Anaeromyxobacter diazotrophicus: one gene and its partner. The protein of the gene in region 2 interacts with the protein of the main gene of each other region in a pairwise test. Links are inferred from orthologs where the notes say so. Each region holds a gene or a part of one and is shown on either strand. Other genes may lie near its edges. The genes, in order: secA and secG.

Region 1 (15,965 bases), on a different replicon or contig from region 2:
GTCGTCGGGATCGAGTCGCGCGGCTTCATCTTCGCGGCGCCGCTGGCGGTGGCCCTGGGCGCGGGGCTCGCCATCGTGCGCAAGCCGGGCAAGCTGCCCTGGCGCACCGTCCGCGAGGTGTACGCGCTCGAGTACGGCGAGGACGCGCTCGAGATGCACCTCGACGCGGTCGGGCCGGGGGAGCGGGTGCTGGTGGTGGACGACGTGCTCGCCACCGGCGGCACCGCCGGGGCGGTGGGCCGGCTCGTGACGCGCCAGGGCGCGGAGCTGGTGGGGTTCGCCTTCCTGCTCGAGCTGGGGTTCCTGCACGGCGCCCGGCGCCTCGGCGCCGGCAAGGTCCACGCGCTCGTCCAGTACTGAGGCGTTAGAACAGGGGGCGTGCCCGCCGCGCCGCCGCCCTCCGACCACCTGAAGTTCCTCGGGACCGCCGGGGCCCGGCACGTGGTCGCCACGCAGGTGCGCCACTCGGGCGGGCTCGTCTACGCGCTGGGCGGCTTCAGGCTGTGGGTCGATCCGGGCCCGGGGGCGCTCGTGCGCGCGCTCGCCTCGCGCCCGAAGCTCGACCCGGCGCGGGTCGACGCGCTCTACCTCTCGCACCGCCACCTCGATCACGCGGGCGACGCCACGGCGGTGCTGGAGGCGATGACCGGCGGCGGCTTCAAGCGGCGCGCGGCGCTCTTCGCGCCGGGCGACGCGCTCGAGGACGACCCGGTGGTGTTCCGGTATGCCCAGGCGTTCCCGGCCCGGATCGAGCGGCTTCGGGCGGGCGGCGCCTGGGAGCTCGCGCCGGGGATCACGCTCGCGACCCCGCTCGCGCACGACCACGGCGTCGAGACCTACGGCTACCGCCTCACCGCGCCCGGGGTCTCGGTCGGGCACGTGGTGGACACCTTCTGGATGGACGCGCTCGCGGAGGCGTACGCCGGCGTCGAGGTGCTGCTCGTGAACACCACCCGGCTCCAGGGCGGCGACCGCCGCCTGCTCCACCTCGGCGCGGACGACGCCGAGCGGCTCATCGCGGCGGTGCGACCCCGGCTGGCGGTGCTGACGCACTTCGGGATGCAGCTCGTCCGGGAGGGTCCGGAGCGCGTGGCGCTCGCCATCTCGGAGCGGACCGGCGTCCCGACCCTGGCGGCGCGCGACGGTCAATCGCTGCCGCTGCCGCCCCCTCTCCCCGCCCCTCACCCGGGGGAAGATGGTAGAGAGGGGCCGTGACCCTCGCCTCGGCCCCGCTCATCGGCGCCCGCGTCCTCGCCGCCTGGGACGAGACCCCGGCGCTCCGCGCGGTCAGGCTCCAGCTGCCGCCGGACGCCGCGCGCGCGCACGAGCGCCCGGGCCAGGTGGTGAAGCTCCACACGTCGGCCGGCGAGGCGTACTTCGCGCTCGCCAGCGCGCCGGACCCCGCCGGCATGGTCGACCTGCTCGTGAAGCGCGGGGGCAAGGTGGCCGACGCGGCCGTGGCGGCGGCGCTGCCCGGCGCCGACATGGCCATCACCGCGCCGTTCGGGAAGGGGTTCCCGGTCGAGGAGGGGCACGGCCGGCACGTGCTGCTCTTCGCCGCCGGCTCCGGCATCGCGCCCATCCGCGCACTCGTCCAGCACGTGCTCGCGCACCGCGAGGAGTTCGACCGCGTCACGCTCTTCTACGGCCAGCGGCGCGGCCGCGACTTCGCGTACCAGCGCGAGCACCTCGCCTGGGAGCGCGGGGGCGTGCGGGTGGTGCTCTGCCCGTCGCAGGAGGACGAGGCCTGGCCGGGCGTCCGCGGGCGGGTACAGGAGGTGGCGCGCTCCCTCGCCTTCGGCGGCGCGCCGCCGGAGAGCTCGGTCGCCTTCGCCTGCGGCATGACGGCGATGGTGGACGACGTGCGGGCCACCCTCGCCCGCGCCGGCATCCCACCCCAGCGCGTGCATCTGAACTTCTAGCGGGGCGTGCCGCCCCGCCCGTCCAAAGCTTCGCCCTCCCCCGCTGCGCGGGGCCCCCTCCTCTTCAGCCACCTTCGCCGCCACCGCCCGGCCCGCGGACGCGGTAAGAAGAGCCATGGTCCCGGCCCGCACCGCGCACGCCGTCTTCATCCTCCTGGCGCTCCTCGCGCTCGCGCTGCTCGTCGTCATCCTGCTGCCCCTGTGGACGCCGCTCTTCGTGGCGGCGGTGCTGGCGGGGGCGCTCGGCCCGGCCACCACCCGGCTCGCGGCGGCCCTGGGGGAGCGGCGCAAGCTCGCCGCCGGGCTGCTCACCGCGGCGGTGCTGGTGGCGGTGGTCGCCCCGCTCTCCGCGCTGGGCGCGGTCCTCGTCCCGCAGATCCAGGCCGGCGTGGGCTGGCTGCGGCAGGTGCTGGCGAGCCACGCGCTCCAGAACGTGGTCGAGCACGTCCCGGCGTCACTGCGGCCCTTCGCGGAGCGGCTGGCCGAGGCGGTGCCGTCGAGCCTGGGGCGGCTGCAGGAGCTCGCCGCGTCCGAGGGGGCGCGGGCCGCCACGGTGCTGGGGAGCGTCGTCTCCACCACCGGCAGCGTGCTGTTCCAGAGCATCCTGACCCTGGTCGCGCTCTACTTCCTCCTGCTCGACGGGCCCGCGCTGGTGGAGTGGCTCAACGAGGCCATCCCGGTGAAGCGGGGGCAGGTCTCCGAGCTCCTGCGCGACTTCCGGCGCGTCACGGTGACCGTGCTCGTCTCCACCATCGCCACCGGCGGCGTGCAGTCGGTCCTCGCCACCGTCGGCTACTACTTCGCGGGGGTGCCGAACCCGATCTTCTTCGGGGTCACCACCTTCATCGTGTCGCTCATCCCATTCCTGGGCGCCACCGTGATGGTGGTGGCGCTGGGACTGGTCCAGCTCCTCACCGGCCACACCGCCGCGGGCGTGGGCCTCACCCTGTTCGGGATCGGGGTGGTGGGCATGATCGACAACGTCGTGAAGCCGCTCTTCATCCGCGGGGGCGTGCCGATCCATGGCGCGGTCATCTTCTTCGCGCTCTTCGGCGGGCTCGCCGCCTTCGGCCCGATCGGCTTCCTGGTCGGCCCGCTCGCCGTCACCTTCGTGGTGGCGGTGGTGCGGATGTACCGCCGCGACTTCGGCGCCTAGCGGCGGGCCGGCGCCCTACCCCTCCGCCCGGAAGGCGCGGAAGGCGAGCAAGGTCTCGGTCTCGCGGATGCCGGGGAGCTTCTGCACCCGGCCCGGGATGACGTCGCTGAAGGCGTCGTAGTCGGGCGCGTAGAGCTTCACGAGCAGGTCCCAGGGCCCGGTGATGGAGTGGACCTCCGAGACGCCCTCGATCTCCATGAGGGCGTTCGCGACCTGCTCGATCTTGCCCAGCTCGCACCGGACCAGCACGAAGGCGGCTTTCATGCCCGCATCTTACGCCCAGCCGAGCGGATACTTCCCGGCCTCGAGCGTCTTCGTCACGATGATCTCGCGCAGGGCGGTCAGGTCGGCCGGGTCCTCGTCGAACAGCTTGCGGAGGCGCCCGAGGTGCTCCCGGCAGGCGGCGACGTCGGTGACGGTGGCGCGGAGCGCCCGCTTCGCCTGCGCGTAGGCGCGCTCGTGCGCCTCGACCGCGTAGAGCTTGACGCACGCCTCGGCCACCGGCTCGACCCGGCCGTCGCGCGCCGACTGGAGGGCCCGGGCGACGGCGCTGTCCACCGCGTACGCCTCGATGGCCACGTCGGCCAGCGCGCCCAGCACCTCCTGCTTCTCGGAGAGCGCCGGGCCGAAGGTCTCCACCGCCGCCTGCAGGGCGTACACCATGAGGTGCTTGTTGAGCTCGGCCAGGCGCCGCTCGCGCGCGAGCGGGCCGGGGCCGGGCCGCGGCAGCTCGCCCCGCGCCGCCGCCTCGCCCACGGTGCGGGCGAGCTGCGGCAGCGGGAACTGACCCTTGGCGGCGCGCTTCAGCAGGGTGCCGGGGATGAGCATCCGGTTGATCTCGTTCGTCCCCTCGAAGATGCGGTTCACCCGGTTGTCGCGGTAGACGCGCTCGATGGCGTACTCCTCCACGAAGCCGTACCCGCCGTGGATCTGGAGCGCCTCGTCGGCGGCCTGCGACAGCGCCTCCGAGCCCCACACCTTCAGGATGGACGCCTCGATGTTGTACTCCTCGACGGCGGCGATGACCGCCTGGTCGAACGCGGGCGTGCCGTGCGCCGCGCCGGACCGCGCCATCCGCTCGTCGATGAGGCCGGTGGTGCGGTAGCTCATCGCCTCGCCGGCGTAGACGAGCGCCGCCATGCGGGCGAGCTTCTCGCGGACGAGGCCGAACCCGGTGATGGGCTGGCCGAACGCCCGCCGGTCGCGGCCGTACTCGACCGCGAGCTGCAGCACGCCGCGGCAGCCGGCCACGCACCCGGCGCCCAGCTTGAGCCGGCCGATGTTGAGGATGTTGAACGCGATGCGGTGACCCTTGCCCGGCTCGCCCAGCAGGTTCTCGGCCGGGATCTTCGCGTCCTCGAAGATGAGCGGGCAGGTCGAGCTGCCCCGGATGCCCATCTTGTGCTCCTCGGCGCCGAGCGAGAACCCGGGGGTCCCCTTCTCCACGATGAAGGCGCTGAACTTGTCGCCGTCGATCTTGGCGAACACGATGAAGACGTCGGCGAAGCCGGCGTTGGTGATCCACTGCTTCGAGCCGTTCAGCACGAAGTGCTTGCGGTCGGGCGTGAGCACCGCCTTCGTGCGCGCGCCGAGCGCGTCCGAGCCGGACGACGACTCGGAGAGCGCGTAGGCCGCCACCCACTCGCCCGAGACGAGCTTCGGCAGGTACCGGCGCTTCTGCGCCTCGGTCCCGAAGTAGACGATGGGCAGGGAGCCGATGCCGACCTGCGCCCCGAAGGTCACCGACCAGGCGCCGAGCCTCGCCATCGCCTCGGTGACGAGCATCGACGAGGTCTCGTCCTGGCCCAGCCCGCCGTACGCCTCCGGCACGTCGAGCCCGAGGAGCCCGAGCTCGCCCGCCTCGCGCAGGAGCTGCCGCACGAACGGATAGTCCTTCTTCTCGATGCGGGCGGCGTTCGCGAGCACCCGCTCCTCCGCGAACTGCTCCGCGGTCCGGAAGAAGGCGCGCTGGTCCTCGGTGAAGTCGTCGGGGGTCCGGATGCGCTCCTGGCCGACCGGGGCGAGCAGGAACCCGCCGCCGGGCGGGAGGGCGGAAACATCGAGGATCTGCGCTGGGTTCGACATGGGCGAAGGCTCCGTTGATTCTCGGGTCAACAGCCGCACTCGAACATGTCGACGCCGCTGCGCCGCGTCAACCGAACCGCCGCGAGGCCCCCTCAGGGCCAGCTGGACGCCGGCCCGTGCCAGTCGGCGGTGACCTCGAGCCACATGGCGAGGCCGGCGAAGCGCCCGTACGGAGCGTACCAGGCGCGCAGGGCGCGGTCGGTGGGGACCCGGCGGCGCCCGCGCAGCCGCATGAGCTTCGCACGGGTCCAGGAGTCGAGCGCCAGGTGGTCGTGGCGCCCGAGGAGCCGGAGCAGGTGCTCGGTGGCGTAGGGGCCGTAGCCCGCGAGCCCGGCGATCTCCTCCGCCAGCGCCCCGGTGGCGCGCGCCGGATCGCGCCAGGCCTCCACGTCGAGCTCCCCGCTCGCCACCCGGCGCGCCAGCTCGCGGAGGGCGCCGGCGCGGTAACCGGCCCGGACGGCGTCGCGGTAGAAGCGCTCCGGCGCGGCCGCCATCGCCTGGGGCGACGGGAACGCGCGCGCGCCGCCGGGGCCCGGCTCCCCGAGCCGCTCCACCAGGTTCGCGGTCATGACGCGGGTGAGCGCCCAGGAGCAGTTGGTCGTGCAGAGCGTCTTCACCGCGTCCTCGAAGACCGTCGGCGAGCGCAGCAGGCGCCCAGCCCCGCGCTCCGCAGCCCAGGCGAGGGCAGGCAACGAGGAGCGTGCACGCCGTAGGGCGGGGGCTCGTCCCCTGCCCGCCTCGAGCTCGCGGATCCTGGCGTAGAAGGGGGCGAGGTCCTCGTCGAGCCCGAGGCAGACGCGCACCTGCCGCCGCGCCTCCGCGGACTCGGCCGCCGAGAGCCGGCCCTCCGCCCGGACGCGGAGCGCGAGCCCGCCGCCCGCGCCGTCCCGCGGCGCCACCTCGACGTCCACCACCCGGCCCGGCGCGAGCCGGAGCGGGCGCGCGAGCACCTTCCGCCCGGCGTCGTAGCGCCAGGGCGCGAGGTCGTAGAACCCGTGGCTGCGGACGGTGAGGTCGAGGTCGAAGGGGGAGGGGGTGTCCACGGCGCTGGCGGCGGGGGACGAGCCCCCGCCCTACCGGTCGTTGTCGGGGGGGCCCTGCGCCCCGCCGCCGTCAGGCGGTTGCCTCAGTCGCCCCGTGGCACTTCTTGTACTTCTTGCCCGAGCCGCAGGGGCAGGGGTCGTTCCGGCCCACCTTGGGCTGCGTGCGGACCACCGTCTCCTGCTTGACCGGCTTGCGCGCCTCGCCGTCCGCCTCGGCCCCGTGGCTCTCGGTGACGCGCTGGCGGCGCGCCAGGGCGAGGCGCTTCGCCTCGATCTCCTCGGCCGTCTCCTGCCGGACGAGCTGCAGGCGCAGGATGTTGCCGATGACCGCGCTCTTCACGCGCCAGGTCATCTGGACGAACATCTCGTAGCCTTCCTTCTTGTACTCCTGCTTCGGGTCCTTCTGGCCGTAGCCGCGGAGCCCGATCCCCTGCCGCAGGTGATCCATCGCGAGCAGGTGGTCCTTCCACAGCTGGTCGATCGACTGGAGGTAGATGTACTGCTCCCAGCGGCGCAGCACCGGCACGCCGTCCTGGTCCTTCCCGAGCTGCTCCTCCTTCGCCCGGTAGGCCTTCTCGACCACGTTGTAGACCTGCTCCTCGATGGCCGCGCGCGCCTCGCCGCCGCGGCCGGAGGCCGGCCCGGTGAACTTCACCTCAAGGCCGAACTGGTCCTTCACCAGCGCGGACAGCGCGTCGAGGTCCCACTTCGCGGGCGACGTGCCCTCGGGGCAGGTGTTCGCCACCATGTCCACGACGAGGTCCTCGATGAGGTCGAGCACGTGCTCGCGCTCGTCGTCCCAGCTCCACACCTGCTCGCGGCGGGTCTTCTTGCGGGTCTTCGGGTCCTCGTCGAACTCCACCACCGGCACGCCCGCGCCGAACCCGAGCACCATTCGGCGCAGCCGGTAGACCGACTTGCGCTGCTGGTTCATCACGTCGTCGTACTCGAGCAGGTTCTTGCGGATGTCGAAGTTGTGGGCCTCGACCTTCTTCTGGGCGTTCTCGATGGCCTTGGTGAGCCAGCGGTGCTCGATCTGCTCGCCCTCCTTCATCCCCAGCGTCTCCATCATGCGGGAGATGCGGTCCGACCCGAAGATGCGCATCAGGTCGTCCTCGAGGGACAGGTAGAAGATGGACGAGCCGGGGTCGCCCTGCCGGCCGCCGCGGCCGCGCAGCTGGTTGTCGATGCGGCGGGACTCGTGGCGCTCGGTGCCGACGATGTGGAGGCCCCCCGCCGCGGTCACCTCCTCGTGCTCCTTCGCGGTCTGCTCCTTGAGGCGCGCCGTCAGCTCGGCGAGGCGCTTCTCCCAGTCGGCGCGGCGCTCCTGGAACGCGGCCTCCTCCTCGCCCTCCATGGGCGCGTCGGGGGCGGGGCCCAGCTCGTGCTTCGCCATCATCTCCGGGTTGCCGCCGAGCAGGATGTCGGTGCCGCGGCCGGCCATGTTGGTGGAGATGGTGACCGCCCCCTTGCGGCCGGCCTGGGCGACGATCTCGGCCTCGCGCTGGTGGTGCTTCGCGTTGAGGACGTTGTGCGGCACGCCGCGCTTCTTGAGCAGCGACGAGACCACCTCGCTCTTCGCCACCGAGACGGTGCCGACCAGGATCGGCTGCCCCTTCTTGCTCCGCTCCTCGATCTCGGTGCACAGCGCGCCGAACTTCTCGCGCTCGGTCTTGTAGACGACGTCCTCGGAGTCCTTGCGGACGTTCTTGCGGTTGGTGGGGATGACCACCACGTCGAGCTTGTAGATGTCGGCGAACTCCGCCGCCTCGGTGTCGGCCGTGCCGGTCATGCCGGCCAGCTTCGAGTACATGCGGAAGTAGTTCTGGAAGGAGATGGTGGCGAGCGTCTGGTTCTCGTTCTCGATCTTGACGCCCTCCTTCGCCTCGATGGCCTGGTGGAGGCCGTCCGACCAGCGCCGGCCCGGCATGATGCGGCCGGTGAACTCGTCGACGATGACGACCTCGCCCTCCTTCACCACGTAGTCCACCTCGTTGCGGTAGAGGTGGTGCGCCCGGAGCGCCTGCTCGACGTGGTGCAGGAGCTCGATCTGGTCGGGGTCGTACAGGTTCCCGACGCCGAGCTTCTTCTCCATCTTCCCGATGCCGGAGTCGGTCATCACCACCGTGCGCGTCTTCTCATCGACGGTGAAGTCCTGGTCCTTGATCATCGAGGGGATGACCTGGTTCACCACGTAGTACTTGTCGGTGGCCTCGTCGGAGGGGCCGCTGATGATGAGCGGCGTGCGCGCCTCGTCGATGAGGATGGAGTCGACCTCGTCGACGATGGCGTAGTGGAGCTCCCGCTGCACGTAGTCCTGCAGCCGGAACTTCATGTTGTCGCGCAGGTAGTCGAAGCCGAACTCGTTGTTCTGGCCGTAGGTGATGTCGCAGCCGTACTCGCGCTGACGCTCCTGGTCGGTGAGCCCGTGCACGATGACGCCGGTGGAGAGGCCGAGGAACCGGTACAGCCGCCCCATCCACTCGGCGTCGCGGCGGGCCAGGTAGTCGTTCACGGTGACGACGTGGACGCCGCGGCCGGCGAGCGCGTTGAGCGCGCAGGGGAGCGTCGCGACCAGGGTCTTGCCCTCGCCGGTCTTCATCTCGGCGATCTTCCCGTGGTGCAGCACGGCGCCGCCGATGAGCTGGACGTCGAAGTGCCGCATCCCGAGCGCGCGCACGCCCGCCTCGCGGACGGCGGCGAACACCTCGGGCATGAGCTCCTCGAGCGGGCGGCCCTTCTGCTGGACCTCCTCCTTCCAGCGCGCGGTGAGGCGCGGGAAGTCGTCGTCGGCGAGCGCCTTCATCTTCGGCTCGAGCGCCGCCACCTGGGCGACGAGCGGGGTGATCCGGCGCAGCTCGCGCTCGTTCTTCGTGCCGACGATCTTCTTGAGGACGTAGTTCAGCATCCGGCTTCCTTAATGAGCGGTCCGCCTCGAAACGACGCGAGCGCCCCACGCCGCGGTAGACGGCGCAAGCGCCCGTGACGAGGGCCGATTCGGCTGGCTGCCCAGCCCCCAGGCGACAGGCGGGCCGAAGCTACCTTCTTAGGTAACGCAGGGCCAGCCCAAAGCAAATGGCGGGCGCGCGCCGCGCGCCGCAGGGCCCGCGCAGCCCCCTACTCGAGGATGAACTTCCGCGGATTCTCCGGGATCCCGTTCACGCGCACCTCGTAGTGGAGGTGCGGACCGGTCGAGCGGCCGGTGTTCCCGACCGCCGCGACCCGGGCGCCGCGCTTCACGCGCTCGCCCAGCTTGGCGAAGATCTCGGAGAGGTGGCCGTAGCGGGTCTTCACGCCGTAGCCGTGGTCGATGACGAGCACCTTGCCGTAGCCGCCCTCGGTCCCCGCGAAGACGACCGTCCCGTCCGAGGGGGAGTAGACCGGCTGACCGGTCGCGGTGGCGATGTCGAGCCCGCGGTGCATCATCCGCTCGGCGGTGTAGGGATCGACCCGCACGCCGAAGTCGGAGGTCACCCAGCCGCGGGCCGGCCACAGGGACGGCGTCGAGGCGAGCAACGACTTCTGGTCGTCGAAGTACTCCTGCAGCTCGCGCAGGGACGACTCTTGGCGCGTCGCCTCCGACTCGAGCGAGGCGAGGCGGCCCGGGAGCGCCGCCACGCTCTCGTGCGCGGCGGGCGCGGCGCCGGCGAGGGGCGTCTCCGCGCTCTTGCCGACCGGCCCGATGGCGAGGCCCCGCTCCGGATCCTGGAGCTGCGTGACGGCGGTGCGCAGCTTGGCGTCGAACCGCTCCACGCGGTCGAGGGTGGCGGAGATGTGGGCCACCTTCTCCTGGACGAGCAGGATCTGTGAGCGCAGCTGCGCGTTCTCCTCGCGCAGGATGCGGTTCTCGGTGCCGGTGCCGAGCAGGCTGAAGTAGTGCCCGAGCGTGAGGAGCCCGACGAGGGCCACGCCACCCCCCGCGTAGGCGCCGCGGCGCAGCCAGCGACGCGGCAGGCGGAACTTCCGCACCGCCTGCGAGTGATCGCTGACGACGATCAGGGTGTACTGCTGAGCCTTCGGAGGCGTCGGCATCCCCTCACCGTCTAGGGCCTCGTCACGCATCCGGCGAAAGCTAAGCGCGGACGTGCGGGCCGGGAAGCGCGGTCTGTCCCCCGACCGCGTTACAGGCAACCCATGACCGGTAACACTGCCCCTCTGGAGGAGTCAACCATTCAGGGTGCGAGCCCGGCCGAGCCGCGCCCACCACGGCGCACACGTCACCCGATGTGAACGACGATCACGGTGATGTTGTCGTCGCCGCCGCGCTCGTTGGCGAGGTCGATCAGCTTCCCCGGCGCGGCCTCCAGCGAGGTGCCCCCCGCTACCTCCAGGATCTCCTGGTCGTCGACGAGGTTCGACAGCCCGTCGCAGCAGATGACGAGTCGGTCGCCCGGGTCCACCTCGAGGCCCACCATGTCCACCGCCACGTCGGCCTCGAACCCGACCGAGCGGGTGATGATGTTCTTGAACCGGCTGTGGCGCGCCTCGTCGGGCGTGATGGCGCCAGCCTTGAGCTGCTCGTTCACGAGCGAGTGATCCTCGGACACCTGGTAGATGCGCCCGCGCCGCACGAGGTAGCAGCGGCTGTCCCCGACGTGGGCGATGTAGGTGTTCCGGCCGGCGAGCACGGCGGCGGTGACGGTGGTGCCCATCCCCGCCAGCGCCGGGTCGCCCTGCGCCGCCTGGTAGATGTTCTGGCACGCGCTCTCGACGGCGTCGCGCAGCACCTCGCGGAGCGAGCTCTCCTCGAGCGGGGCGGGGCTGGTGAAGAGCTCCGGCTCGGCCTCCCGCGCGACGCGCACCCGCGACTGGATGGTCTCGACGGCGAGGCGCGAGGCGGTGCCGCCGCCGGCGTGGCCGCCCATGCCGTCCGCCACGATGAAGAGGCCGAGCCCCTCGTCGACGAGGAACGAGTCCTCGTTGTGGTCGCGCTTGCGACCGACGTCGGTCTGGCCGCGGGCGGCGATCGTCATGGGGGTCGGACTGGCGGGGATCGTACCAACGCGGGGTGCGGGCGGTCAACGCGCGCGCGCCCTCCACGGCCATTTACTGGGCGCTAAGGCGCACCTTTCCCGCACGCCGGGCGGCGCTGCGCACCGGCCGCCCACGACGCCCCGTCACGGGGGCCTCGCCGGAGGCGGCGGCCGCGGCGCGCGCCGCGGCGAGCAGCGCCCCCGCGTGCTCGACCGCCGAGGGGGTGAGCGTGGCGCCGGCCAGCATCCGCGCCAGCTCGGCGCGGCGAGCGTCGGGCGCTGCGAGCGGCACCACCCCGGTGGCGGTCCGCCCCGCCTGCACGCGCTTTTCGACCCGGAGGTGCAGGTCGGCGAAGGCCGCGACCTGCGGCAGGTGCGTGACGCACACCACCTGCCGCTCCCGCGACACCTCGGAGAGCAGCCGGCCGACCGCGTCCGCCACCGCGCCGCCGATGCCGGCGTCGACCTCGTCGAAGACGTAGGTGTCCACCGGATCGGTGCGGGCGAGCGCGCGCTTCAGGGCGAGCAGGAGCCGCGACAGCTCCCCGCCCGAGGCCACGCGCGCCAGCGGCCGCGGCGGCTCGCCCGGGTTCGGCGCGATGAGGATGCGCGCCCGCTCCGCGCCTTCCCGGCCGAGCGCGGCGCCGGCCGCGTCGACGGCGCCCTCGGGCGCGAGGAACTCCACGCTGACGCGGCAGCGCGCCATGGCGAGCGCGGCGAGCTCCTGGCGGACCTCGCGCCCGAGCGCCGCGGCCGCCTCCCGCCGCGCCTCCGACAGGGCGGCGGCGAGGGCGCGGGCGGCCCGGCCCGCCTCCTCCGCGGCGCGCTCGAGCCGCTCGAGCTCCCCCGCGGCGCCCTCCGCCTGGGCCAGCTCGGCCCGCATGGCCGCGGCGCGCGCCAGCGCCTCCGCCACCGAGCCGCCGTGCTTGCGCGCCAGCGCCCGCAAGAGCTCCAGCCGCTCCACCACCTCCGCCAGCCGCTCCGGGTCGCCCGTCACCGCCTCGGCGTAGCGGGCGAGGAGCCGGCCCGCCTCGTCGAGCTCGGCCCCCGCCGAGCGCAGGAGCGCCAGCGCGGGCTCGAGCCGCGGGTCGAGCTGGACCGCCTCGGCGAGCGACCGCGCCGCCCGCCCCACCCGCTCGGCGGCGCTCCCCTCCTCCGCGTAGACCGCCGCCTCGGCCTCGCGCGCGGCGGCGCGCAGCCGCTCGGCGGCCGCCAGGACCTGCCGCTCCCGGTCGAGCTCGGCGTCCTCGCCCGGCCGGGGCGCCGCCGCGTCGATCTCGCGCAGCTGGTACGCGAGCCAGTCGGCCCGGCGCGCCCGCTCCTCGCGGGCGGCGAGCAGCTCCGCCTTCCGCCGCAGCGAGGTCTGGAGGACCTGGAACGCGGCGCGGTAGCTGGCGAGGAGGCCGCCCTCCCCGTCCACGCCCGCGAACGCGTCGAGGAGGGAGAGGTGGCTCGCCTCGTCGAGCAGCGCCACGTGCTCGTGCTGCCCGGTGAGGTCGACGAGGCCGCGCAGCGCCCCCTCCAGCATGCCGACGGTGCAGAGCGCCCCGTTCACGAAGGCGCGCCCCCGCCCGCTCCGCGTCGCCACCCGGCGCACGAGCACCTCGCCGCCGGCGGCGGGCACCGGCAGCCCGGCCGCCTCGAGCCGCGCCAGCGCCGGGTGGCGGGCGGGCAGCTCGAACAGCGCCTCCACCACCGCCTCGTCGGCGCCCTCCCGCAGCGCCTCCGCGCTCATGCGGCCGCCCAGCACCAGGTGGAGCGCCTGCAGCAGGATGGACTTGCCGGCGCCGGTCTCGCCGGTGAGGACGTTGAGGCCCGGCCCGAAGGCCACCTCGACCTGGTCGACCACGGCGAGCCCGGAGATGCGCAGGGTCGTGAGCATGCGCGGAGTATGAGGCGCACCTCCGACACTGATCAAATTTTCAGGCGTATCTCCCGTTCAGGTGCCTACCGCTCCCCCCACCGGAGCTTCGTCCGCAGGATGCCGAAGTAGTCGATCCGCGGGCTCTGCACGAGCAGCACGCGGTTCTGCGACTGCTTGATCTGCACGCGGTCGCCGGGCTGCAGCTGCAGGCCGGTCTGGCCGTCGAGGGTGAGGTAGACCTCGCTCTCCGGCGCGAGCCGGATGTTGAGGGTGCGGTCGTCGGGCAGGACGATCGGGCGCTGCGTCAGCATGTGCGGGCAGATGGGGGTGAGGATGACGCCGCGCATGGTGGGGAAGAGGATGGGGCCATTCGCCGCCAGTGAATAGGCGGTCGAGCCGGTGGGGGTGGCGACGATGATGCCGTCCGCCTTGTAGGTGGTGACGAGGTCGTCCGAGCAGGTGACCTCGAACTCCGCCATGCGCGAGAGCGTCCCCTTCGCCATGACCGCGTCGTTCAGCACCTCGGTGTCCAGGAGCTTGAGCTCGCCGCCGCCAGGGGCTTGCCGGTGCACGTGCACCCGCAGCTTCATCCGCTCCGAGAGCACCGCCTGCCCGGACAGGACGTGGTCGAGCGCCTGGTAGAGCTCCGCCTGCGGCACCTCGGTGAGGAAGCCGAGGCTCCCCATGTTGACGCCGAGGATGGGCGCCGGCCGGCCGGCCAGGATGCGCGCCGCGTGGATGAGCGTGCCGTCGCCGCCCAGCACGAGCACGAGGTCGGCCCGCCGCGCCGCCTCCTGCTCGTCGACGAGCACCGTGAGCCCCCGCGCCGCGATCGCGGCCGCCGCCTCCGCCGCGCAGGCGGCCGCGGCGCGCGAGCTCTGCTTGTGGACGATCCCTACGGAGCGGGGGACGGGGCAGGTCGTGGGCGGCATCCGGCGCATTATATAAGCTGGCGCGACATGGACCTGTTCGACCACGCAGCGGAGCAGGACGACTCCGGGCGGCCCCTGGCGGAGCGCCTCCGCCCGCGGCGGCTCGAGGACTTCGTCGGGCAGGAGCACGTGCTCGGGCCGGGGCGCGCGCTCCGGCGCGCCATCGAGGCCGACCAGGTGCCGTCGCTCGTGCTGTGGGGGCCGCCCGGCACCGGCAAGACCACCCTCGCCCGCATCATGGCCGAGCGCACCGGCGCGGTGTTCGTCCCCTTCAGCGCGCTCATGGGCGGGGTGAAGGAGATCCGGGAGATCGTGCAGGCCGCGCGCGACCGCCGGCGCATGCAGCGGCAGCGCACGCTCCTGTTCGTCGACGAGATCCACCGCTTCTCCAAGGCGCAGCAGGACGCCTTCCTGCCGCACGTCGAGGAGGGGGTGGTCACGCTCATCGGCGCCACCACCGAGAACCCGTCGTTCGAGATCAACGCCGCCCTCCTCTCCCGCTGCCGGGTGGTGACGCTGCGCGCGCTGACCGAGGAGGAGGTGGGCGCGCTGCTCGACCGGGCGGTGGCCTCGCCCCGGGGGCTCGGCGGCGACGTGGCGCTCTCGGCCGGCGCCCGCGAGCTGTTCGCCCGCTACGCCTACGGCGACGCGCGCCGGGCGCTCAACGCGCTCGAGGTCGCCGCGGCGGCGGCGCGGCTGGCCGGCCGCAAGGAGATCCTGCCCCCGGACGCGGAGGAGGCGCTGCAGCACAAGGCGCTGCTCTACGACAAGGCGGGGGAGCAGCACTACGACGTCGTCTCCGCCTTCATCAAGTCGCTGCGCGGCAGCGACGCCGACGCGGCGGTCTACTACCTGGTGCGGATGCTGGAGGCGGGCGAGGACCCGCGCTTCGTGCTGCGCCGGATGGTGATCTTCGCCAGCGAGGACGTCGGCAACGCCGACCCGCGCGCGCTCGGGGTGGCGGTGGACGCGCTCCAGGCGGTGGAGCTGGTCGGGCTGCCGGAGGGCGTCCTGCCCATGACCCAGGCGGCGGTCTACCTGGCGCTGGCGCCCAAGTCGAACGCCGCGCTCACCGCCTACGCGGCGGCGCGGCGGCTGGTGACCGAGAAGGGGCCGCTGGGGGTGCCGCTCAAGCTGCGCAACGCGCCCACGAAGCTCATGCAGGGGCTCGGCTACGGCGGGGGCTACCGCTACCCGCACAACTTCGACGGGCACTACGTGCCCGAGCAGTACCTGCCCGACCCGCTGCGCGGGGAGCGGATCGTCGAGCTGTCGGGGAACGGCCTGGAGGAGGAGCTGGCCCGGCGCCTGGCGGCGCTGCGAGGCCGCTCGCGAGAGTAGCGCCGCGCGCCGCGAACGAGTTGCGACAGGCGCCGGATGGACTAATCTCTCGGCCGCTTTCGACCAAGCGCCGCCGTCGCGGCGCCGGAGAGGTTCATGCTCCTGGTGAAGACGTACCTCGCGGAGAGCGGCATCCACGGGATCGGGCTCTTCGCGGCGCAGCGCATCCCCGCGGGCACGGTGGTGTGGCGCCTCGAGCCCAGCCTCGACCTGGAGCTCTCCGCGGCGCAGATCGAGGCGCTCGCGCCGCCCGCCCGCGAGCAGGTCCGCAAGTACACCTACCTCGACCTCGTGCGGAAGAGCTACGTGCTCTGCGGCGACGACGCGCGCTTCTTCAACCACTCCGACGCGCCCAACTGCCACGACTTCCCCGACGCCGACGGCGGCGCCACGGTGGCGGCGCGCGACATCGCCGAGGGCGAGGAGCTGACGAGCGACTACGCCCGCTTCGACGCGGAGCACGTCCCGTACGGGAAATAGCAAGGGCCGGGCCCGCCGCTGGCGGACCCGGCCCCTTCACGCTGCGACGGCTAGTGCGAGAGCGCCACGAGCGCCGAGCCGCAGCCGGTCCAGGTGATCTTGGCGGCGGCGTCCGCGTACTGGGGGCCGCTCGCGCCCTGGGGCAGCGCCGTCCAGACGCGCTTCGCCT
Region 2 (6,485 bases):
GCCGTGAAGAGGCGCGGCTCGCCCACCTGGTCGGCGCGGTAGAGCCAGGCCGCGGGGTCCTCCGCCGCCACGTCGAGCGCGTCGTCCACGAAGAGCGCGCCGACACCCGCCTGCGCCAGGTAGACGAGGGCGGGGCCGGCCAGCTCGCCCGCGCCGACCACGTGGACCCGGGCGGCCCGCAGGAACTCCTGGGCCGTGGCGTTGAAGCCGGGGAGGATGAGCTGCCGGGCGTAGCGCGCCAGCTCGTCGTCGGACAGGGACAAGGGTCTAGCCTCCAGCGAGGTCGCTCACGGGGTCCACGCGTCGCGCGGCGGCGGTTCGCCCTTCACCAGCAGGAGCCGCCAGGCGCCCTCCCCCGCCTCCGGGCACGGCTCGCGCGCGACGACGCGGTGCCCCTCCTCCTCGGCGGTGCGCGGGACGCTCTCGAGCGGCTCGCCGGCGAGGAGGAGCACCTCGACCGCCTCGCCCACCGCCACGCGCGAGAGCGCGAGGTGGGTGCGGACCCAGGTGAGCGGGCAGGCCACGTCCCGCACGTCCACCCGCGCCGCGGCGGGAGCGCTCACGCCTCGCCCCCGCGCGGCGTGCGGTCGATCTCGAGGTGCTGGGCCGCGGCGGCGGCGCGGGCGCGGCAGGCCGGGCACCCCTCGCGCCGCCGCACCGGGACCGTCCGCGATCGCGCGGCGCGCGCCTCGTACACGAGGAGCCGCCCCGCGTAGCTGCCGCGGTCCCCCGAGAGCACGCGCACCGCCTCGGCGCCCATGAGCGAGCCGGCGAAGCCGGCCAGCGGCCCGAGCACGCCGGCCTCGGCGCAGCTCGGGACGGCGCCCTCGGGCGGCGGCGCCTCGAAGAGGCAGCGCAGGCACCCCGTCTCCCCGGGCAGCACGGTGAGGAGCTGGAGCGTGTACCGGAGCACCCCGCCGTGGACGAGGGGCTTGCCGGCGGCGACGGCCGCGTCGCTGGCGAGGAACTTGGTGGGGAAGTTGTCCGAGCCGTCGACCACCACGTCGGCGGCGCGCGCCAGCTCGAACGCGCTCGCGTCGTCGAAGCGCCGGTCGTGCGGCTCCACCTGGACGCCCGGGAAGAGCCGCCCGAGTCGGCGCGCGGCCACCTCCGCCTTGCGCGCCCCGACGTCGGCCGCGCCGAAGAGCGGCTGCCGGTGGAGGTTCGAGGGGTCGACCGCGTCGTCGTCCACCAGGACGAGCCGCCCGACCCCGGCGCTCGCCAGCGCCAGCAGCGCCGGGCCGCCCAGCCCGCCGGCCCCGATCACCAGCGCCCGCTTGTCGGCCAAGGTCGTGCTCATCGACGCCTTCATAGAGGAGGTGGTGGCGCCGGGGCAACCCCGTTCGTCGCCGCGGCGGCGCGCCGCCGGCCCCCTACACGGTCAGTGCGCGGCCCTGCTGCGCCAGGCGCCACAGCGCCGGCAGGCTCACCACCGCGTCGAGCGGCGGGACCGCGCTCGCCGGGTCGAGGCCGGCCAGCCTGAGGGCGGTCTCGCAGGCCACCACCCGCACCCCCAGGTCGCGCCGGGCCTCGGCCAGGGTGGCGTCGAGCGGGGGCACGCGGGCGGCCCGCGCGGCCTCGGGGGCGCCGTCGCCGAACTGGCCCCGGGCGAAGGCCGAGAGGGCCCCCCCAAAGAGCGCCAGGTGCACCTCGTCGCCCAGCGCCGCGGCCGTGATGGCGAGCGAGATCGCGTGGTGCCGCGCCTCCCATTCCGGCGCCCGGAGGAAGAGGACGAGCGCTCTCATGCCGCCTGCGCCATCCCGCCACCCGTTCGATGCTTGGATCCCATGGTCGAGGAAGTGTACCCTGCCGAGCCGGCGCGCGCCGGAACCCCACCCGTCGCATCGGTCCCCTCGCTCTGCAGGCCGGATCGCGGGTGAGGCCGCCGCGCATGTCTGCGCCACAGCGCGCGAGGAGAACACACACGTGAAGCCCACGAACAAGCCCACCATCGCCCCCGCCAAGGGACGCCTCGCGCTGCTCACGCCGGGGATGGGCGCGGTCGCCACCACCCTCTTCGCCGGCGTCGAGGCGGTGAAGCGCGGCCTCGCCGAGCCCATCGGCTCCGTCACGCAGATGGGCCGCATCCGGCTCGGCAAGCGGAACGAGAACCGCTCGCCGCTCATCAAGGAGCTGGTGCCCATCGCCGCGCTGGAGGACATCCGCTTCGGCGGCTGGGACGTCTTCCCGGACGACGCCTACGCCTCGGCCACGCACGCGCAGGTCCTCGAGCAGGACCTGCTCGATCAGCTCAAGGAGCCGCTCCAGGCCATCAAGCCCATGGAGGCGGTCTTCGCGCCCGAGTACGTGAAGCGGCTCCACGGCACGCACGTGAAGAAGGCGCCCACCAAGCGCGAGCTCGGCGAGCAGCTGCGCGCCGACATCCGCCGCTTCATGAAGGACAACGGCTGCGACCGCGCGGTCATGCTGTGGTGCGCCTCGACCGAGGTCTACATCGAGCCCTCGGCCGTCCACGGCGACCTGGCGAGCTTCGAGAAGGGCCTCCAGGACAACGACCCGGCCATCGCGCCCTCGATGATCTACGCCTGGGCGGCGCTGAAGGAGGGCGTGCCGTTCGCGAACGGCGCCCCGAACCTCACCATCGACACCCCGGCCCTCCTGCAGCTCGCGAAGGAGCAGGGCGTGCCGGTGATGGGCAAGGACTTCAAGACCGGCCAGACGCTCATGAAGACGACCATCGCGCCCATGCTGAAGGCGCGCATGCTCGGCCTCGAGGGCTGGTTCTCGACCAACATCCTCGGCAACCGCGACGGCGAGGTGCTGGACGACCCGGGCAGCTTCAAGACCAAGGAGGTCTCGAAGCTCTCGGTCCTCGAGCACATCCTGCAGCCGAAGCTCTACCCGGAGCTCTACGGCCACTTCGACCACAAGGTCACCATCCACTACTACCCGCCGCGGCGCGACAACAAGGAAGGCTGGGACGCGATCGACATCAAGGGGTGGCTCGGCTACCCGATGCAGATCAAGGTCAACTTCCAGTGCCGCGACTCCATCCTCGCGGCGCCGGTGGCGCTCGACATCGCCCTCTTCATCGACCTGGCGGCGCGCTCGGGGATGAAGGGCATCCAGGAGTGGATGTCGTTCTTCTTCAAGAGCCCGCAGCACGCCGAGGGGCTCTACCCGGAGCACGACCTCTTCATCCAGCAGACGAAGCTCAAGAACACGCTCCGCCACCTGGCCGGCGAGGAGCTCGTGACGCACCTCGGGCTCGACTACTACGAGGACTGAGGTCCGCGATCCCTGAGGTGGTACTCCCGCCGCCGGCCTCCCTGGGGCCGGCGGCGGTGCTCTTTCGGACGCCCGCGGGGTACTCCTTCGCGGGGTTGCCGGGGGTCGGCGGCGGGGTGGCCCTCCGGCGGTGCTCGGCGACGACCTGCCGGATTGCTACGGCCGCCGGTTCAGAAACGCTCGGCGGCTTGCACCGCAACGTGCCGCGCCGCGGAGGCGCGGGAAAAACGCGCGCGGCGCGGCACCGGCGGTGCAGCGCCTGTTCACCGAGCGTGCTCTTCCGCAGGTCGGCCTGCGCTCCGGCGGAGGGCCACCCCGCCGCCTCCCGGCGTCGCTCCGCGAGCGGGCTGGCGGCGAGCGCGAACACGCCGCGCGGTGGGGCGCGAAGCGGCGCGCGGCGAAGGCCGCCTCCGCAGCGCCGCCCACGTGGCCCGTGGCCGCCACGCCGCGCCCTGTGTGCCGTGTCGGCCGGCGAAACTGTCTGAGCGAGCGCGGCGTTCAGTTCGTGCACCCGCCACCGCGCGAGCGAGTTTTTCGCCGGCCGTCCCGGGTCACGCGTCGCGCGGCGTGGCCCCGAGCTACACGCGCGGCGCGAGGACCACGCGGCCGGAGCCGTGCGCCGCTTCGCGCCCCCCCTCGGACACGCCGGCGCGTATCGCCACGTACCGCGTCGTGCCCCGGCGCGCGCGGGCCGGGCGAACCGCCGAGCCGAAGGGGTCTGCCCGGAGTCACGCTTGCGCAGCCCGGCGCGGCCATTATCCATGCGCGAAAGGAGCGTTCCCTCATGCCCTACGTCGTCGCGGCGCCCTGCATCAAGTGCAAGTACACGGACTGTGTCGAGGTCTGCCCCGTCGACTGCTTCTACGAGGGGCCCAACTTCCTCGTCATCCACCCCGACGAGTGCATCGACTGCGGCGCCTGCGAGCCGGCCTGCCCGACCAAGGCCATCTTCCCCGAGGAGAGCCTCCCCGAGCGCTGGACGGAGTACGTCGCCCTCAACGCCTCGCTCTCCAAGACCTGGCCCAACATCACGGAGAAGAAGGACCCGCTCCCCACCGCGGACGAGTGGAAGGACAAGGAGAAGACGCGGGACATGCTCGAGGGCGGGTAGCGGGTCCCCGGCGTCCGGCGGCGCCTCGGCGGGGCCGCGGGAAGGCCTCTGGAGACCTCCCGGGCCCGCTGGAGGGCCTCGGGGCCCCCGGCGCCGCCCGCGGCCGCCTAGGCGGCTGCGCGGGGCAGCTGGATGAGCTGCACGCCCTCGGCGGAGCGGGCCAGGCCCAGCTCGCTGACGAGGTGGCAGGTGAAGCACACACCATGTGCGCGCCCCGGGCTGAAGCGGGCGGCGAGGGGTCCGCCGCAGCCCACGCAGGCGCCCGGCAGGTCCAGATCGCGAGTCGTCGTCTCCTCCTGAAGCTCCGTGTTCATGTGAGATGGGTAACGCACGCCGGAGAAGTGGCAAGCACGCGCAACGCCTCCTTGCGCCCCAGACGGCCGTTTGCTAGATAAGCCCCGCCGAAACGCCCAGGTGGTGGAACTGGTAGACACACCATCTTGAGGGGGTGGCGCCGTAAGGCGTGCGAGTTCGAATCTCGCCCTGGGCACTCGAGAAGCAGCAACGAAAAAGGGACCCGGCGACGGGTCCCTTTTCTTTTGGAGGCGCTGCGGCGGGGGACGAGCCCCCGCCTACTTCGCGGGCGCGGGCGCCGGGCTCTGCGGAGCGCTCGTCTGGCCGAGCGGCGGAGGCGCCGGGACGTTCGTCTCGCCGGTCGGGCCGGCCGGCCGCGCCGGGGCGGCGAAGTCGGGCTTCACGACCGAGCTGGTGTGGGAGGCGTGGTAGGCGAGCGTGAGCGAGGTGATCATGAAGATCGCCGCGCAGGCGCTCGTCACCTTGCCGAGGAAGGTCTGCGCGCCGCGGCCGCCGAAGACCGTCTGCGAGCCGCCACCGAAGGCCGCGCCCATGCCGCCGCCCTTCCCGGCCTGCAGCAAGATCACGAGGATGAGGACGACGCAGACGATGACGTGGACGACGGTGACGAGGGTGATCAACGGAGTGCACCTTTCACGATGTTCGAGAAATCGGGCGCCTTGAGGCTCGCGCCCCCGACGAGCGCGCCGTCGACGTCGGGCTGCGCCATGAGCTCGGCGGCGTTGTCCGGCTTGACGGAACCGCCGTACTGGATGCGAACTTCCTCCGCCGCCGCGCCGAAGAGCTGGCGGAGGAGCTGACGCGCCGCGGCGTGGACCTCCTGCGCCTGGGCGGTGGTGGCGGTCTTGCCGGTGCCGATGGCCCACACCGGCTCGTAGGCGAGCGTGAGCCGCGCCACGTCGGCCGCCGCCAGCCCCTCGAGCGCGCCGCGCACCTGGCGCGACACGACCTCGAGCGTCCGGCCCGCCTCGCGCTCCTGCAAGGTCTCGCCGACGCAGACGATGGGGAGGAGCCCGGCCCGGAGCAGCGCGGCCGCCTTCTTGCGCACCCCCTCGTCGGTCTCGCCGAAGAGCTGCCGGCGCTCGCTGTGCCCGACGATGCAGTGCTTCACCCCGAGGTCGGCCAGCATCGGCACGGAGACCTCCCCGGTGAAGGCGCCCTGCGGCTCGAAGTGGCAGTTCTGGGCCGCCAGCTCCACCGGCGTCCCGCGCAGCGCCTCCGCGGCCGCGGCGAGCGCGGTGAACGGGGGCGCCACCGCCACCTGGACCTTCCCGGCCGCGCCCTGGAGGAGCGGCGCGAGGGCGCGCACGAGCTCGCGCGCCTCGCCGGTCGTCTTGAACATCTTCCAGTTGCCGCAGACGAACTTCTGCCGGGGCGTCGCCATCGCTAGCTCTCCAGCACCTGGATGCCGGGGAGGACGCGCCCCTCGACGAACTCGAGGCTGGCGCCGCCGCCGGTGGAGACGTGCTTCATCTTCGGGACCAGCCCGGCCTCCTCGACCGCCGCCGCGCTGTCGCCGCCGCCCACCACCGTCACCGCCGGCGACTCGGCCATGGCGCGGGCGACGCCGAACGTGCCCTCCGCCCACGGCTTCTGCTCGAAGAGGCCCATGGGGCCGTTCCAGAAGACGGTCTTGGCGGAGAGCACGCGCTGCCGGTACCGGTCGAGCGTCTTCGGGCCGATGTCGAGGCCGATGAGGCCGTCCGGGATGGCCCGGTCGTTCACCACCTCGCGCTTCGCGGTCGCGGTGGCCTCGGCGCCGCAGACGTGGTCCACCGGCAGCATGAAGTCCACCCCGCGCGCCTTCGCC

What was found.
Region 1: the proteins of secG (region 2) and secA interact in binary tests that used the Escherichia coli proteins (3 or more experiments, as listed by UniProt). The link is inferred for Anaeromyxobacter diazotrophicus from one-to-one orthologs.

Annotation. Positions count from the first base shown.
Region 1 is NZ_BJTG01000001.1:118,800-134,764, forward strand. What follows is about bases 6,077-9,477. They hold secA (preprotein translocase subunit SecA), read right to left. Parts: upstream 9,115-9,477; coding sequence 6,277-9,114; downstream 6,077-6,276. Other genes in these bases: HWY08_RS00555 (DNA-3-methyladenine glycosylase family protein), read right to left, coding at 6,077-6,206; HWY08_RS00565 (M23 family metallopeptidase), read right to left, coding at 9,324-9,477. In the rest of the region: HWY08_RS00525 (adenine phosphoribosyltransferase), read left to right, coding at 1-360; HWY08_RS00530 (MBL fold metallo-hydrolase), read left to right, coding at 379-1,215; HWY08_RS00535 (ferredoxin reductase domain-containing protein), read left to right, coding at 1,212-1,922; HWY08_RS00540 (AI-2E family transporter), read left to right, coding at 2,038-3,078; HWY08_RS00545 (Lrp/AsnC ligand binding domain-containing protein), read right to left, coding at 3,094-3,342; HWY08_RS00550 (acyl-CoA dehydrogenase FadE), read right to left, coding at 3,352-5,163; more of HWY08_RS00555, read right to left, coding at 5,256-6,076; more of HWY08_RS00565, read right to left, coding at 9,478-10,238; HWY08_RS00570 (Stp1/IreP family PP2C-type Ser/Thr phosphatase), read right to left, coding at 10,424-11,179; DNA repair protein RecN, read right to left, coding at 11,253-13,061; HWY08_RS00580 (NAD(+)/NADH kinase), read right to left, coding at 13,127-13,975; HWY08_RS00585 (replication-associated recombination protein A), read left to right, coding at 14,003-15,316; HWY08_RS00590 (SET domain-containing protein), read left to right, coding at 15,413-15,796; HWY08_RS00595 (hypothetical protein), read right to left, coding at 15,847-15,965. UniProt on the Escherichia coli protein: Required for protein export, interacts with the SecYEG preprotein conducting channel.
Region 2 is NZ_BJTG01000004.1:265,334-271,818, reverse strand. The notes cover bases 3,615-6,485. They hold secG (preprotein translocase subunit SecG), read right to left. Parts: upstream 5,296-6,485; coding sequence 4,933-5,295; downstream 3,615-4,932. Other genes in these bases: HWY08_RS09785 (phosphoglycerate kinase), read right to left, coding at 6,062-6,485; tpiA (triose-phosphate isomerase), read right to left, coding at 5,292-6,059; HWY08_RS09805 (hypothetical protein), read right to left, coding at 4,468-4,674; fdxA (ferredoxin FdxA), read left to right, coding at 4,034-4,360. Outside these bases: HWY08_RS09835 (HesA/MoeB/ThiF family protein), read right to left, coding at 1-263; HWY08_RS09830 (sulfurtransferase TusA family protein), read right to left, coding at 288-563; HWY08_RS09825 (HesA/MoeB/ThiF family protein), read right to left, coding at 560-1,300; HWY08_RS09820 (DsrE family protein), read right to left, coding at 1,374-1,745; HWY08_RS09815 (inositol-3-phosphate synthase), read left to right, coding at 1,927-3,249. UniProt on the Escherichia coli protein: Subunit of the protein translocation channel SecYEG. Overexpression of some hybrid proteins has been thought to jam the protein secretion apparatus resulting in cell death; while this may be true it also results in FtsH-mediated degradation of SecY.